3 regions of the Kribbella sp. NPDC056951 genome follow, and region 3 is predicted to be linked to each of the others. Evidence: riboswitches for the same ligand, from Rfam matches in the RefSeq annotation. Region 3 holds a riboswitch; each other region holds the start of a gene.
The links. A riboswitch is a leader RNA that binds a small molecule or an ion and turns the genes downstream of it on or off. The one in region 3 is predicted to bind cyclic di-AMP.
Positions count from the first base shown of each region.

Region 1: it holds a riboswitch for cyclic di-AMP, as region 3 does, so the genes downstream of both, ACFTSF_RS03615 (C40 family peptidase) here and ACFTSF_RS04565 (hypothetical protein) in region 3, are expected to answer to the same signal.
Region 2: it holds a riboswitch for cyclic di-AMP, as region 3 does, so the genes downstream of both, ACFTSF_RS26240 (hypothetical protein) here and ACFTSF_RS04565 (hypothetical protein) in region 3, are expected to answer to the same signal.

Region 1 covers NZ_JBHUQZ010000001.1:756,763-762,191, forward strand. Annotated here, with positions in the region: gene ACFTSF_RS03600 (ABC transporter ATP-binding protein) at 1-291, opposite strand, end outside; gene ACFTSF_RS03605 (histidine kinase) at 435-1,640, shown strand; gene ACFTSF_RS03610 (response regulator transcription factor) at 1,637-2,296, shown strand; gene ACFTSF_RS03615 (C40 family peptidase) at 2,418-3,251, opposite strand; cyclic di-AMP (ydaO/yuaA leader) riboswitch at 3,251-3,443, opposite strand; gene ACFTSF_RS03620 (pyridoxal-phosphate dependent enzyme) at 3,714-4,676, opposite strand; gene ACFTSF_RS03625 (YciI family protein) at 4,771-5,133, shown strand; gene ACFTSF_RS03630 (YegP family protein) at 5,191-5,376, opposite strand; gene ACFTSF_RS03635 (GNAT family N-acetyltransferase) at 5,428-5,429, opposite strand, start outside.
Region 2 covers NZ_JBHUQZ010000007.1:93,514-98,942, reverse strand. Annotated here, with positions in the region: gene ACFTSF_RS26255 (ketose-bisphosphate aldolase) at 1-186, shown strand, start outside; gene ACFTSF_RS26250 (ADP-dependent glucokinase/phosphofructokinase) at 188-1,393, shown strand; gene ACFTSF_RS26245 (CHAP domain-containing protein) at 1,403-1,885, opposite strand; gene ACFTSF_RS26240 (hypothetical protein) at 2,033-2,944, opposite strand; cyclic di-AMP (ydaO/yuaA leader) riboswitch at 2,944-3,137, opposite strand; gene ACFTSF_RS26235 (dihydrodipicolinate synthase family protein) at 3,916-4,851, opposite strand; gene ACFTSF_RS26230 (oligopeptide/dipeptide ABC transporter ATP-binding protein) at 4,848-5,429, opposite strand, start outside.
Region 3 covers NZ_JBHUQZ010000001.1:970,204-975,632, forward strand. Annotated here, with positions in the region: gene ACFTSF_RS04555 (bifunctional DNA primase/polymerase) at 1-798, shown strand, start outside; gene ACFTSF_RS04560 (hypothetical protein) at 862-1,269, opposite strand; cyclic di-AMP (ydaO/yuaA leader) riboswitch at 1,506-1,698, shown strand; gene ACFTSF_RS04565 (hypothetical protein) at 1,698-2,717, shown strand; gene ACFTSF_RS04570 (2'-deoxycytidine 5'-triphosphate deaminase) at 3,290-4,513, opposite strand; gene ACFTSF_RS04575 (hypothetical protein) at 4,993-5,429, opposite strand, start outside.

The DNA.
Region 1 (5,429 bases), 210 kb from region 3:
GTTCAGGGCCAGCGTCTCGCGGCCGGTGCGGCCGGCGTGCTGTGCGGCGGCGTCCAGCATGACTCCGACAACCCGACCAGGGTTCGGCAGCTCGGCGTACCGCTTGCCGGTGATGGTCGCGGTACCGGACGACGGCGGGGTGAGCCCGGTCAGCATCCGCAGCGTGGTGGACTTGCCGGCGCCGTTCGGGCCGAGGAAGCCGGTGATGCTCCCGGGCTGGACGGTGAAGGACACATCCTGGACAGCCGTGGTGCTGCCGTAGCGCTTGGTCAGGTTCTCGACGGTGATCATGACAACGAGTCAACCGTCCGGACCCCCTTCGCCACATCGGACGTCCGGCTGCAAACACCCCCTACCAAAGTCTGGGCTCCGGGGTCAGGAACCTAACCACATGGGGGAGGGCTTCCCTGAGGCCTCCCCACTACGCTGGGTGAATGCGACGTCTGCGCCGGTGGTACGCCTGGTGGCGCACGCATGCCCCGCGCATCCGCGACTTTCTCTATTTGTTCTTCGGCTTGCTGACCGTCGTCCTGCAGGCGAGTGCCGGCGACGAAGGCGCAGAGATCAACGACTGGCTCGTCCTCGGCGCGGGCGTCGTCGCGTCGGTGGCGCTGCTCTGGCGCCGCCGATTCACGGTCACGGTCACGCTGATCGGCATTGCCGCGATGGCCGTCGGCGGCATCTTCGTCCCGCTCGGTCTGGCCTTGCTGACGCTGGCGATCCGCCGCCGCGACCTGGTCCTCGCGATCCTGACTTTCCTCGGGTACGTCGCTCTGGTGCTCAACAGCGGTGTGTCCGGCGAGGCGTTCTGGGTCTCGGTGTTCACCGGCCCGTTCATGATCGGGACCTGGGTCGCCATCGGAGCGTTCGTCGGGGCTCGCCGGGATCTCGTCGCCTCGTGGCAAGACCGGGCTGAGCGGGCCGAGGCCGAGCGCGAGTTGCGCGCCGAGCAGGCCCGGCTGGGTGAGCGGGCTCGCATCGCGCAGGAGATGCACGACGTACTGGCTCACAAGGTTTCGCTGATCGCGTTGCATGCCGGTGGGTTGGAGGTGAACCCGGCGGTCGGTCCGGAGAAGATCGAGGGCTCGGCCCGGCTGATCCGGGAGACGGCTCGGCAGGCGATGGAGGATCTGCGCGAGGTCCTAGGCGTACTGCGGTCTGACACCAGCGTGGCCGGGGCCGACCTGGCACCGGTACCGCAGGCTGCTGATCTGGAGCGGTTGGTGGCCGACTCGCGGGCGGCCGGGGTGACGGTGACCAGCGAGATCACGCTGGCGGCCGACGTGCCGCTGTCGATCGGGCGGACCATCTACCGGATCGTCCAGGAGTCGTTGACGAATGTGCACAAGCACGCCCGCGGCGCCTCGACCGAAGTACTGGTATCCGGCGGGCGGGGCGAAGGTGTGACGGTGAGGGTGACGAACATTCGGCCGGTCGCGGCTGATTCACTGCTCCCAGGTGCCGGGGCCGGTTTGGTCGGTCTGCGCGAGCGCGTCGTACTGGTTGGCGGCCGGCTGGCGACCGGTCCGACAGCGGACGGCGGCTGGCGGGTCGAAGGCTGGTTGCCGTGGCCGAGCGGCCAGACTGTCTCACCGGTTGAGGTGGACAAGGTCTCACCACTGGGTGAAGGGGAGCGATGACACGGCTGCTGATCGTGGACGACGAGGCGCTGGTTCGGGCTGGGTTGAAGATGATCCTCGAGTCCGATGGTGAGCTCGAGGTGGTGGCCGAGGCCGATGACGGCGCCGATGCCGCCGCGATGGTGACCAAGCACCGGCCGGACGTCGTCCTGATGGACATCCGGATGCCGCGGCTCGACGGGTTGGCCGCGACTCGTGCGGTTCAGGCGCTGCCGGATCCGCCGAAGGTCGTCGTACTGACGACGTTCGACCTGGATGACTATGTCTTCCGGGCGCTGCAGGCCGGGGCGAGCGGGTTCCTGTTGAAGGACACGCCTCCGCGCGAGTTGGTGCAGGCAATCAAGGTCGTTGCGGCCGGGGACGCGATGCTGTCGCCGGCGGTGACCCGGCGCCTGATCGGCCACTACGCCAAGGACTCCCGCGCCGATCGGCGCCGGGTCGGGCAGGAGCGGGTCAGCAAGCTCACCGAGCGGGAGCGCGAGGTGCTGGTCGAGGTCGGCAGCGGGCTGCCGAACGCCGATATCGGCAAGAAGCTGTTCATGAGCGAGGCCACGGTGAAGGCGCACGTCTCCCGGCTGCTGGTGAAGCTGGCCGCGACCAACCGGGTCCAGGCCGCGATCATCGCCTATGAGGCCGGATTGCTCACGGACGACTAGCAACAAAGAGAAACCGGCCGGGGGATCGTCGGAGGGGTGGGGGTCGACGATCCCGCGGCCGGTCTCGGGTCAGAGCGCCCGGGGGGAGGGCGCGCTGACGGGGGAGGACCTGACAGTCAGGTCAGACGCGGCCGAAGGCCACGCTCTTGGTCCAGATCTTGCCCTTGCCGATCCGGGTACCCGGCTTCGACGCGTGCCAGAGCAGGTTGCCACCGGCGTAGACGCCGACGTGGTAGACGCTGCCGCCACCGTTCTTGAAGAAGACCAGGTCACCCGGCTTGGCGGCCGCGCGGCTGATGTGCTTCGTCGCGGCGTACTGCTGACGCGAGGTGCGCGGCATCTTCTTGCCGGCCGCGCGGTACACGAAGCCGGTGTAGCCGGAGCAGTCGAAGCCGCGCTTCGACGTGCCGCCGTAGCGGTACGGCGTGCCCTTGAGCTTCGCGGCCTCGCGGAGCACCTTGGCCCGGAACATGTCGGCCTTGACGCCACCCTTGTTGCCGTAGAGCACCTTGTGCTTCGCGGCCCAGGTGAGGCGACCCCAGGTCGCGTGGTCGGTGGTGCCGCTGACCTTGATCCCCCAGGACAGCTGGAACTTCTTCAGGGCCACCACGGTGGTGTTGCCGAAGTAGCCGTCCGGACCCAGCCGCAGGGCGCGCTGGACGAACTTCACGGTCGGGCCGGAGTCACCCTTGCGGAGCAGCGGGCGGCTCTTGATCGTGGCGTGACCGCGGACCTGGGCCGGGCTCAGGGCCTTGGCCGAGGCGGTGGTCGGAGCGGCGGCGATGCTGACCAGGGCGCCGCCGCTGACGGCGAGACCCACGGACAGTACGGCGGCCGCGGCCCGCGGAGCTGCGGACCGGGAAGGCTTGCGGTGCTTCGGGAGAGTCCGAATGGCGGCGGACTCGGTATGGCTGACGGCGCGCGAAAGCGACGTCCGTCGGGCAGTGACGGGCATGGTTGTCTCCCGACGCCTACGGAGTTAGCTGTCGGGTTCGGGCTGGGAAATCTTGCCCGGTCCACTCCCGTGGACTTCACCCCAGGGATCCGACCACTCACGGTCGGGCCCCAACCTCCTGGGTCCCCCACCTCTGCCATTGGTTGTTCGAGGGGAGCGCAGGTGCCTGGCAGAGCTCGGCGTGACACCTGTGCAGTTCGTGTTGTTTACCGAACCGCCGACGACTGTATAACAGAACGATCACGACGCAAACCCTCAGATCGACAGAGACCCTCTCAAAAGGCCCTCAGAGCCTCTCTGACGGATCAATGAGTCTTGGTGAACATCTGGTGTCCTGAGCGCGTCTGAGCGTGCCGGAGGCGCCAAATGAGAGCTTCGATGTGAGCTGGGTCACACTTTATAGTCGCTGTCTGTGACAACGAGCACAGTGCGTACTCAGGTCCGGCTGAGTTCCTTGCGAATTCAGCCTTGTGCGAGCAGTGCCTGGAAGCGCTCGAGGCCGACGTTCCCGCCGCTCAGCACCACTCCGACGCGCTCGGGCAGCCCTTGGATCCGCCCGGCCAGCAGGGCCGCCAACGCGCTCGCCCCACTCGGCTCGAGGACGATCTTCAGCCGTTCGAACGCGAACGTCATCGCGGCCAGGATCTCCTCGTCGGTGACGAGTGCGAAGGCCCCCACCAACCGCCGGTTGATCGTGAACGTCAGCTCGCCCGGCGTCGCGATCGCCTGACCGTCGGCAATCGTCCGCGGTACGTCGATCGTCACCCGCTCCCCGGCTGCCAAGGATCGGGCGTGGTCGTCGCCGGCGGCCGGCTCGACACCGATCATCCGGATCCCCGGCGACAGCGCCGTGGCCGCGGTCGCGCAGCCGGCCATCAGCCCGCCACCGCCGACCGGAACCAGCAGCGCGCCGAGCTGGCCGACCTCCTCGATCAGCTCGAGCGCAACCGTCCCCTGCCCGGCCATCACGTCGTAGTGGTCGTACGGCGGGATCAGCGTCATCCCGCGGTCCCTGGCCAGCTCCGTGGCCAGGGCGGCCCGGTCCTGCGTATAGCGGTCATAGCTGACGACCTCCGCGCCGTACCCCTTGGCGGCTGCGACCTTCGTCGGCGGCGCGTCAGCCGGCATCAGGATTGCCGCCTTGCTGCCCACGAGTTGAGCCGCCAGAGCCACCGCCTGGGCGTGGTTCCCCGATGAGTAGGCGGTGACGCCTCTTGACAACTCATCTGGCGAGAGTCGGCTGATGGCGTTGAAAGCGCCGCGGAACTTGAAGGCCCCGATCCGCTGGAAGTTCTCCGCCTTCAGGAACACCTGCGCCCCGGCCCGCTCATCCAGGGTCCGGGACGTGAGCACCGGCGTACGGTGTGCGACGCCTGCGATCCGGCCCGCGGCGGCCTGGACGTCTGTGAGACTCAGCTCAGCCATGGGGTGACGCTATCGCGATGTCAAAGTGGTGCGGTCGGCTCCGTACTCATCACCGAGAGGGCCCGGGCCGGGTCCGTAGCTGAAGGAGACACCCGTGAAGTACCTAGTGGTCCTGAACATCAATCCGGACGTGCTGTCCGCGCTGAGCGAGTCCGAGCAGCAGGCCATCTTCTCCGGGCACGAGAAGTTCATGGCGACGATCCAGGAGTCCGGCGAGTTCCACAGCACGGTCGCCCTGGCCGAGCCGGCCAAGAGCTCGGTCGTGAAGGTCCGCGACGGCGTGCCGGCCGTGACGGACGGGCCGTTCCTGGAGGCGAAGGAATTCCTGGCCGGCTACTACCTGATCGACGTCGCCAGCCTGGAGCGCGCGCAGGAGCTGGCCGCGATGATTCCGGATGCCGGGATCGAGGGCCTCGGTGTCGAGGTCCGGCCGGTCATCCACGAGGTCGGCCTGTAGAACAAGCAGGGGGTTTCTCCACAGGCTGTGGAGAAACCCCCTTGTTTTCTTGACGTTTCAGTCGGTCTGGTCGTCGAGGTTCGCGTCGGCCGCGTTCTTCTTGATCGACTCGATGCCGTTCAGTGCGCCGGCCTTGGTCTCGTAGCTTTCGCTGCTGGTCGCGATGACCTCGCCGTTGCCGGCCTTCAGCCGGAACCGGAACTCGCCGGACTTGTCCTTGTAGAGCTCGAACTTCGCCGCCATCGGTATACCTCCACCTGGATTGGTATCACTCCGTTGGCGAGCGTAGCGCCGTC
Region 2 (5,429 bases), on a different contig from region 3:
AACAAGATCAACATCTCGACCGATATCAAGGTCGCGTACCACGACAAGATGCGCGAGGTACTGGGCAACGATCCGAAGACGCGCGAGCCGAACGCCATCCAGCCGGCCTGCATCGACGCCATGAAGATCGTCGCCGCCCAGAAGATCGACCTGTTCGGTGCCACCGGCAAGGGTTCACTCTACTGATATGACCGATGCCTCCCGTGTACTGCTGGGCCTCGGCGGATGCGTCGACTACGAGTTGAAGCTCACCGCCGGCGTACTGGAACAGCTGGTTGCCGACTACAACATCAGCGCCGCGGAGCTGACGTCGCCGGTCCCGGTCGGCGGCGAGCGGGACCTTGTCGTGTCCATCCTCCAGTACGTCGCCCGCGGCGGCGGAGGCGAGCAGTACGTCGCCTCTGCCGCCACACTGGGGACTTTCGCCAACCGGTTCCCGCATCGAGTTGCCCTCGGCGGCACCTCGGTGCGGGCCGGGATCGTGATGAGTCGGCTGGGCGTGCCGTCAACGCTGCACCTGGTCAGCATCAACGACACCATGCGCGGACTGCTGCCGCCGGACACCGAGTACATCTCCAGCAGCGTCGAGGACACCTTCTACCCGCACCTGATCGTCCAGTACGACGCGGGCCTGCGGATCCGCACCGGCGATCTCGACATCACCGCGCCGTACCCGAATCGGCTGATCTACGTCAACGACCCGGCCAACGGCGCCATGTTGCTGGCCGACGAACTGGGCGACCGGCTGAGCAAAGCGTCCGTGTTCCTGATCTCGGGCTTCAACGCCATGCGCGACCAAGAGGAGCTCGACCGGCGACTCACCGAACTGCGATCACACCTGCGGCAACTGCCACCGGATGCGGTGACCTACTTCGAGGACGCGGCCTTCCACGAGCCCGCGTTCAGCCGCCACGTCCGCGACGCATTGCTCGAGATGATCGACGTGTACGGGTTGAACGAGGACGAGCTGCAGTCGTTCGTCGGGCACCCCGTGAACCTGCTCTCCGCAACCGAAGTCGCAGACGCGCTCACGGCGCTGCACGCGCTCATCGCCGTACCGACGCTGGTAGTGCACACGAAGTACTGGGTGGCGGCGTTCGGCGAACGCGCCGACCAGTACGCCGACGCTCTCGACACCGGCACCGTGATGGCCACCGCCCGCTACCGCCACGGCGACGACTTCACCGCAGACGACGTCGACCGCCTGCGCGCGCAACCGCGATGGCCCGAGTCCATCACGTTCGCCGCGGCGCTCCACGAGCGGATGGGCGCCGCGGTCCACTGTGTCCCCGGATTCGTCCTCGACATCGAGAACCCCACCACCGTCGGACTCGGCGACACCTTCGTCGGCGGCTTCCTCGCAGCCGTCGCCGAGCCGCGTTCGTTGCGGTAGGCAAGTTCTTTAGAAGTTCGGCTGCGCCCAGCCGAGGTAGCTGTTGAAGTACGGCAGGCTCGCCTTGCCGATCCTCCCGTTGACACTGGTCGCCCAGAAGTTGCCGTCACCCGTCGCGATGCCGACATGTCCGTAGGAGCTGATGTTCCAGAACACCAGCGCTCCCTTCGGCGGGTTCAGGTCACCCCGGTGCGCCGCGCCCCGCCGTACGGCGTCGTTCCAGTTGGCGATCGCCGACGCATAGATGCCGGTCCGGCCATACGCGTTCTCGACGGCCTTCTCGCAGTACCCCTGGTACGACGTGGAGCCGTTACGGGCCCTGAACCACGCGATCGCGTCATCGGCCCGCGACTGCGGACCGAACGACGTACTGGCGATCGGCGCCGGCGCGGGAGTTGCTGTCGCGGTGGCCGGAACAGTGACGACCAGCCCGCCGAGCACGGCGGCGGTCGCGGTCAGACGCGTGAACGAGCGAACAAAAGCTGACCTCATGATGGTTGCCTTTCACTCTCAACTGCGACGGGAGGGCTTGTTCCGTCAAGGCAAGCAGAGCGTGACCGCGTTGTCGCAGTGGGCAACGGAGGAAACTCACGAAGACCTGATGTGTTAGGTAGGCAATTTACGGATCGTTGCCCGCCGTCACATGAAGGTTGCTCCGGACTGATCCGGATGATCCTTGGGCGCAGACATCCCGGCCAGGAACGCAGCATAGAGTCCCGCCACGGTCTGAATGGTCGGCAGATCCACTGCGACGTGGAACGCCGCCGGATCCACAGCATCGATGGAGATCATCCCGAACAGCGTGTCACCCGACGCGACCGGCACCGCCATGAACGAGCGGTACTTCTTGCGGGGGTTCCAACCGACCGCCGGAGTCTCTCCCTCGACGTAACGCCAGGTGCGGGGCTCCCGCGCATCCAGCGCGTTGAAGGTCTCCGTGCCGCGGCCGCCGTCGCCCTCGAACACCGCGCGCATCGGCTTGGAATTACCCCGACCAGCGCGGTGCCGGAACACCAGACGACGATCGGAGATGTCGCCTTCCACCAAGTACAGACACACTCGCACACCGGCGTCTGCTCCACCATGCAGATTGGCGAGACCAGCCAAGGTGGCCGTCTCCGCCGCGCCGGCGAGTCGCTGTCTCGGCAATGTCTCGCCGGGGTCCAGCTGCGCGAGCCCTCCCAAGTGTTCCGCCAGCGGGGCGATGACACCGTTGACCGTCTGCACGCGAAACGCGATCTCGTCCTTCTCGCGGGCGCCTGCCCGCTTCGCCCGCATGCCGGCCTCCCAGGCCAAGAACGCCGGGATGGCGACGATCACCGCGGCACACACCATCCCCATCAGCCGGATGATCTTCTTCCGGTCGCCGGAGAAGATCCACCACCCGGTCTGGCCAGGCAGCACCTCGCCGTAGTCGACCTGCAGCGCCCAGGCCCCGAGCCCGGCCGCGATCACCACGCCCCACAGCGACAACCGCCACCACGACAGGCGGCGGTACCAGGGACGCACGTCGGGGGCCTCCGACCTGCGACGCCCGTTGAATTCGAGCATGCACAACTCCCAACGCCTGTGAAGTTAGCTGTCGGGTTCGGGCTGAGAGTCAAGACCCGGTCCGCTCCCGCGGACTTCACCCCAAGGGTCCCGACCACTCACAGTCGAGACTCCAACCTCCTGGGTCCCCCACCCCTGCCACAGTCCTTCGAGGGGAGTCCGTGTGTCCGGCAGGGTTCGGCGTTGACACACAAACAGTCCAGTTACTCACTGGACTGTCGGCGACAGTAGCAGAGCGATGCCGGAACGGCTCGCAACGTCGCGGGACACGCTCAGCGTCGGCGTTTCGCCTTGTCTACAAGGCTTGTCGACACGGCCGGCGGAATCCGGCGCAGGCCGAAACCTCTCGCCACGCCGACACTTCGCGCACATTCGGTCATCCCAACGGCGAATTCAGTCGGGGTGCCGGACTTCTCAGGCCCTGCCGGCCAGCCGTTCTGCCAGACCGCGGAGGCCGATGAGACGCAAGAGCTTCACTCTTGTCTCGAGGGCGCGTCGCTGCTCTCGCTCGCGGACGTCGGCAGCCGCGGCCGCTTCGCTCTCAGCGCGTACCCGAGCGAAGTATTCGTCGGGGTCTCGCGCCGCGGCGACGGCTCGTTCGGGTCCGGACATATCCCCTAGCGGCTCCACAACATTCCCCTCAGCGATTGCTCGTGGCACGACCCTGGCACGAGCCGAGCCCGAGCAACAGGCACCCGACCGCACAGTGTCCCTAACGTGATGATCTTCAACCACTTTCACCTTTACGCGAATCTAACGTAAGCCTCAACGGTCGAATCCGTCCCCAAGTCACACAGAACCTGCGCGAGCACTCCGGACGCGGTCGCGTTCGTACGACGAGTCTCGCCACGAACCCGCATCGTTGGGAAGGCCAGAGCTCGGGGCATCCAGGGGCAGCCCCCAAACCCCTTTCAGAGCTGACCGCGCGCCCGAACCCGCCAGATGACGGCGACAGATCGACGAGGTATCGGTCAGAGCAGGTTCGCGGTGACCAGGTGCTTTTCGACTTGGGCTATCTCGTCGGGGTTGAGGGGGATTTGGGGTGGGGCCATGGTGCCGGATTCGATGATGCCGCGGAGGTGGAGGGCTGCTTTGAAGGCGCCGAGGGCGGAGGAGCTCACGCCCATGCGGGTCGGGTCGCCTACTCGGATCAGGTCGAAGAGGCGGATTAGGCGTTCCTGCTCGGTGCGGGCGGCTTCCCAGTTGCCGGCGGTGGCTTGGTTGACGAGGTTTACATAGCCGTGGGGGTCTACGTTGCCTAGGCCTGGGACTACTCCGTCGGCGCCCATTCGCAGGGCGTTGTCGACGGTTAGTTCGGAGCCGGTGAGGATGCTGAAGTTGGTGATGTCGCCGCGGTCGCGGGCGCCCAGGATGACGTTGCGTAGGCCGGCCTCGTCGCCGCTGGAGTCCTTCAGGCCAGCCAGTACGCCGTCCGCCGCTAGCTGCAGCACTAGATCCGCGCCGAGTTTGGAGTGGACGGAGACCGGGAGGTCGTACGCGAACACGGGTAGTCCGGCGGCCGCTGCGACCAGGCGGAAGTGTTGGTCGATCTCGGCCGGGTGCGTGCGGGTGTAGAAGGGCGCGGTCACGACGATGCCGTCGACGCCGGCGGCGACTGCGGTGCGGACGTGGTCGATGACGCGCAGGGTCGCGGTGTCGATCACACCTGCAAGCACTGGCAGTCGGCCGGCTACGTGGCCGACCACGGTGTCGAGCACGACCTTGCGGTGTCCGTCCGGTAGGTAGGCCACCTCGGAGGTGGAACCGAGCACGAACAGTCCGCTCACGCCGCCGTCGATCAGGTGGTCGACCAGCCGAACCAGGGAGGCGGTGTCCACCTCGTGATCCGGGGTCAACGGCGTACAGACAGGTGGGATGACACCGGTCAGGCGGGCTGGCAAGGTCATGAACGCTCCAATGCTTGGGTGATCAGGTCATCGGTGGACTCGCGCTCCACGACCGGGTGATAGCAGCGGAACCGGTGTGCCGGATGGGCGGCGTCGGACTCGAAGTCCGGCATTGAGCCGGCGCAGCTGTCGTCGGCCTTCCAGCAGCGGGTGCGGAACGGGCAGCCGCTCGGTGGTCGGGTCGCCGACGGCACCGGGCCGGTCAGTGGGATCGGATCGATCGGAGAGATGAGTCCGGGAGTCGCAGAGAAGAGCGCCCGGGTGTACGGGTGCCGCGCCCGCCTGGCGATGCCGGCGACTGGTGCCTCCTCGACGATCCGGCCGAGATACATGGTGATCACTCGATCACTCATCCTTCGAACGGTCTGGATGTCGTGCGAAACGAACACGAGCGAAAGACCGAGGCGTTCCTTGAGATCCAGCAGCAGGTTGAGGATCTGCGCGCGGACCGACACGTCGAGCGCACTCGTCGGTTCGTCGGCAACCAGCAGCGACGGCTCGAGCGCGAGTGCACGTGCGATCGCCACCCGTTGCCGCTGCCCGCCGGACAGCTGGCCCGGCAGGGCATCGGCGACGCT
Region 3 (5,429 bases):
CCGTTGGCGCCCGGCCGGAAGGTGCCCGCCGTCGACAAGGACTGGGAAGCCGCTGCAACCCTCGACCACCGCACGATCAACCGCCTGTGGCTGCAAGCCCCCTACAACATCGGCGTGGCCACCGGCCGGTCAGGTCTGCTGGTCGTCGACCTCGACCGCCCCAGAACTCCTTCCGAGACGGCGCCACCCTCGCTGGCGGGACTTGCCGACGGCCGCGCCGTACTCGAGTCCTTGGCCGCACAGCACGAGCCGCTGCCTGCGACCTGGACCGTGACCACCGCCTCCGGCGGAACCCACCTGTACTTCCGGCAACCCGCAGGGCAGCAGTTGGGCAACACCGCCGGTCGGCTCGGCTGGAAGATCGACACCCGAGGTTGCGGCGGGTACGTCGTCGCCGCCGGATCAGTCGTCGCCGCAAACCGGTACATCGTCCACATCATCCGCACGCCAGCACCACTACCCGACTGGATCTCTACCGCACTCGCTCCCGCCCCGACGCCGGCCGGCTCAAGCAGCGTGAAGCCTGCGGTCCTGCACAACGCCACCGCGTACGGGCTCGCGGCCCTGGCCAGCGAGCTCGACACCTTGCTGGCCACCGCGCCCGGCAGCCGCAATCACCAGCTCAACAAAGCCGCGTTCGCCCTCGGACGACTCCTGCCGTCCGGTGCCCTCCATCAAAGCCGTGTCCACGGCGAGCTGATCACCGCCGCTCACCAGATCGGACTCGGCGCAGGCGAGGCCGAACGCACCATCGCCAGCGGCCTGCAAGCCGGTCTGCGGAACCCACGGTGCGTGTAGTCGCCTCAACTGCGAAAGGACCTCAGTGCACCGTCCATGGCGCACTGAGGCCCTCTCCTCGTGTCAGGAGGCCTGCGTTCTCGGAGACCTCAGCGGCGGTACGCCGGAACCCCGCCATGTCCACATGAAGGTGGCCCACACGCCACCAACGTAGTCCGGCCTGCCGACCCGCGAGGGAGCCCGGACGGCCTGCTCGACAGCGACAACCTCGGCCTCGATCAGCTCCGGAGTGGCCGGCATGGACTGCCCGGTGATCGGGGACGGAACGACTTCGCCAGCCCACCACCTATACTCCGCGATCCAGCGGCACGTCTGGAGCATTCCGGTCACGAAATCACTGTCGCGGCCAGCAGCGCTCAGCTCGTCGGCGCGGTCCTCGATCGCCTGCCAAACCTCAGCGAACTCGGCGGCCGTCACGCCGGACAGATGCTCTAGTCGGACACCGCCGAAGTCCTTCGCCGTCAGCTTCACACCACAGCACGATCCCAGACCCCACCGACAATTTCCAGAGAAGCGGCACGTTGGGTGAAGTGCGCCGACGCAGGCTCGGCCCATGGTGGTGCAACGAAGCACTACAAGGCGCACCGCGGCGCACAAGACTTGTATATCCGGAGGCGCATTCACGGCGCGCCGCGTTCTCCCGATACAGGGGGCAGCGATAGGTGTAATCTCGGCTGCTACCTGGACACACCTACTGTCCAACCGCGGGTGTGTCAACGCCGAGTCCTGCCAGGCGCGCTCGCTCCCCTCGAACACCATATGGCGGGAGTGGGGGACCCAGGAAGTTGGGTCCCGATCGTGAGTGGTCGGGACTCTGGGGTGAAGTCCGCGGGAGTGGACCGGGCAAGTCTTTCCAGCCCGAACCCGACAGCTAACTCCGCAGGCGTCGGGAGACAACCATGACCGAGACCGAGCGTCGTCAGGCGACGGCGCCCGCCTTGCCGCCAGCCGCGAGTCAACCGGCGGGACAGTCAGCGCGCCGGCCTTGGAAGCAGCTGCTGCCCTTCCGATGGTTCGCGCTCAATGGAGTGAGTGCTGTTTCCACCGCGATTGGGTGGTGGACGCAAGTCAAAGCGCCGGGCGCGCACGGAAGCGTCGACGTGTGGTTCATTCACGCGACCCGAGAGAACTTCCTGACGTATTTTGGCCTCACCGCCGTCATCGCTGGTGCTCTGCTGGTCATAGTCGCGCAGTACGTGCAGTACCGCACATCCGCTGCAGAGATTTCCGAACGGGAACGGGAGCTCGCTAGCCGAGAGCATCGGCTCGGGGAGAAGGAGGACGAGATCGTCCGCCAGCACGCCGAACTGATGGACGCGCATAAGCAGCTAGAGGAGCAGTTGCTCCTCTCCAAGGTCATCCTGCGGCCTCTCATCGGTACGTCGATCAACCTCGGGAGCCTCGACCCAAGCACGCTCTCTGACGATCAGAAAACGCTGCCGGCCCGCCTGTACGGCGAGGCTTTGGTGACGATGCAGTCGGGCATTGTCGAGTACCTCGGCGGGAGTGTGTCCGACGTTCGTGTCATCTATTGGCAGGTGGAGGGGAGCACGCCGAACCGGATCCTTCGGGCCGTTGACCGACGAGGCGATCGGAAGAAGCCGACCTTGGTGATGCGGGAAGGCGACAGGAAGCGCGGAGACGAGGCGTTCAAAGCGCTGGACGCGCGGCAGCCCCGAATCTGGCATCTCGGCGAGGCCGGCGCGCCCATCGAGTGGGCAAAGCGCAAGGCATGGAAGGCGTTCGCTGCGCTCCACGTCTCGGGTGGAGAGGGGGACGTCTTCGGCATGGTGACCATCGACAGCCCGGACCCGCAGGCGATCACCGAGGATCATGTTCGAACTGCTCAGGTCATCGCGGACGCGTTCGCTGCCGTTTGTGCAAACTACACGAGATTCGATAGCTACCCGAAGGCCTAGTTTTCTGGCTTATGAGGGGTAGTGCTTGATGATGGCCGAGGTCTACGCGCCTCGGCCCGCACCTCCGCCCGGCCGCGAGCGAAGTACTCAGCGGGGTTCCGAGCTACCTCTTTGGCGCGCTCGACGCTGCCAGTGTCCTTGACGACCTTCACGATAGCCCCCTACTCGGTCGGGTAAGAACAGCTTTACACGCGAAGAGGCTCAGCAACAGGACCGCGAGTGTGTGTATGTACACAGAAGGAACGATTCGGGATGTATTTCGCTATCCCATGAGGTGTTAGATGCAGATCTGTGACCTGCCGTGCGCAGCCTGTGCGGCGCCGCAGGGTCTGCCGGATCGGCGCGAGGTCAGGTCCTGAAACTGGGTACATACGGCGATCGCTGGCCGAGATCGCCCACCGTTGCCGTCTCGCCCTAATCCTCAACGGGTGGAACGATCATCCACGTGTAGATACCTTTCCGCGAGTCGTAGTCGCACTCGTACCAGATGTCGTTTGCTTCGTCGTGTTCAAGCTTGTGCAGATCATTTGGTCCCCGGCAGGCGTCTGGGTCAGGAGTCTGTGGCCCGGCGCTCATTCGTCCCCGGTAAATGCGAGCTGCTCGGACTCCAAGTCGGCTGCATGCTTCGTAGCCGTTGGTACGGGGGCGCTCTCGCCCCTGTCGATCTTGAAGTGCTTGCCAAGCGTCTCGGTCTGTCCCTGGTAGTTCGATCCAAGGCCCCCTTCGCCGTACAGCATGGTTGGCGGCTCCATCATGCGCTCGAAGGTCAGCTTGCACACCGGTTGCCGGTGTTCAATCATGAAGGCGACGTCGTGGGCGCGGACTTCCAGCGCTGCGGTCGAGCCCGTTCTTGGGTGTTCGGGGTTGTATCCGAATCCAGGATCGAAGAATCCGGCGTAGTGAGTCCTGAGTTCGCCGCTTGTGGGGTCGTACGCGGCCATCTCCGAGGCCAGATGCGGTGGGATAGTGACTGCCTCATGCGACATGAGTAGATAGAAGCTGTTCGGCTGCAGGATGATGCGGTCACCTTCCTCTCGATTCACCCTGTCCCAGAACAGGCTCGGGTCAGATGCTCCCGGCCGCCTGAGGTCGAGCAGTGGAGCGCTGCTACGCGCGCGCCATCCAACGCCGCGTCCTTTCTTGGAGCCACGCAGGTTCAAACCCAGGAAGAGTCCGGAGGAGAGCTGCAGCTTCGATGCCTGCACGGGCTTGCCGCCGACCGACAGCAGCGGACTCTTAGCGTGCTCGGCCCGGATGTCTGCGTCGGACAGCGCCGCCTCTCCGACGGATAAGCGCAGCTGATTGAGTGTGAGTCCCTTCCGGACCCGGATCGGAAACGACAGCGGGACGACTTCGAGGTATAGGCGGCCGGCGTAGCCCAACTGGATGTCGTCGAAGCGCGGCCCGCGATCAGTGATTACGCGGGTGAACACGTCTGCTCGACCAGTCGAACTCTTCGGGTTCGCGCGCGCTCGCATGTTGTGCGGGAGGTGAAGTCGCTCCATGAGCGGAATGACGTATGGTAGGCCGACCTCCAGGACCGCGCCGTCTGGACCAGTGAGATCGACCTCGTACTTGCCCAGCTCCCGTAGCCGTTCGTCCACGGTGTGTTGCCCGGGGAGGAAGCTGCACTGGATCCGGTGTGCCACGTCGCCAAGACGCAAGTCAAGGCTCGCGGGTTGGATGTTGGAGGCCGGGATATCGTCGCCCGCCGCTGTGATGATCTCGTCGACGATCGCCTTTTCTAGGTGCTGATTTGGCAGCACTCCATCCTTGCCTCTAGATAGGTCTACCATGCCGCCAGTCTCCTCCTCCGTGATTCGTGGGAGTCTAGCGACACGACATGAGCATGGTTCGTCGGAGATGCAATCGAGTGTTCGAACCAACCCACTAGCCGCGCTGGCTGCCGCGCAGGACCGGGATGTCGATCACGCCAGGTGGAGGCGGTAATCACACCAAGTAGGCCTACACCGCCGATTTGTCAGGCGTCCTTTGCGGCCTCGGCGATCGATGCGCCATCGTGGCGATTCCAGCCAGCGGCACCACTGTTGCTCGATCGCGGCGCTCGACTGATGAAACTGTCGTGACTATTCATGTTACGTCTTAGGACATCACACCCGCTGACGACCCCGCATTTCCACCACGCCGTTCGCGCCAAGCCCGGTCCAGGGGGCAGGCATGAAAAAACCCGTCCCCAGCGGGGACGGGTGGATAATGCCTGAAGACTACCACCGTCGGACGGACTTCCCAACCGCCAGTGAAGCGTGTGCGTAGATCACCAGCCTGCAGGACGGGTGACCTGGCCGGTCTGGGCTGGGAGTTGGTGGATAGTGAAGTCTGCGGGCTGGAGCTGTGCCCACCAGTGGTTGCCGACACCGTCGCGGGGGTTGCCGCGCAGTGCGCCGGCCAGAGGGCGGTTGCCGGGGTTGATCAGGCCGACCGGTACGGCGGTGCGAGCTTGCTCGATCGGGAACCGCAGGTCGCTGTCGTTCGACACCACGATCGCCGCGTCGACGTGGCCGCGCAGTGTGTCCAGCAGCAGGTGCGAGGCGACGTTGACATCGGAGCCTTTCTCCTCGGTGTTGAGCACCGAGGCCAGGAATCTGGCCTGCGGTAACGGCTGCCCGGTCGTGTCCTGCACCATCACCGGCCAGGCCGGCTGAGCTGGGACCGGCCGGTGGTGGGAGTCCTTGACCGCGAGCGGGGCGTACT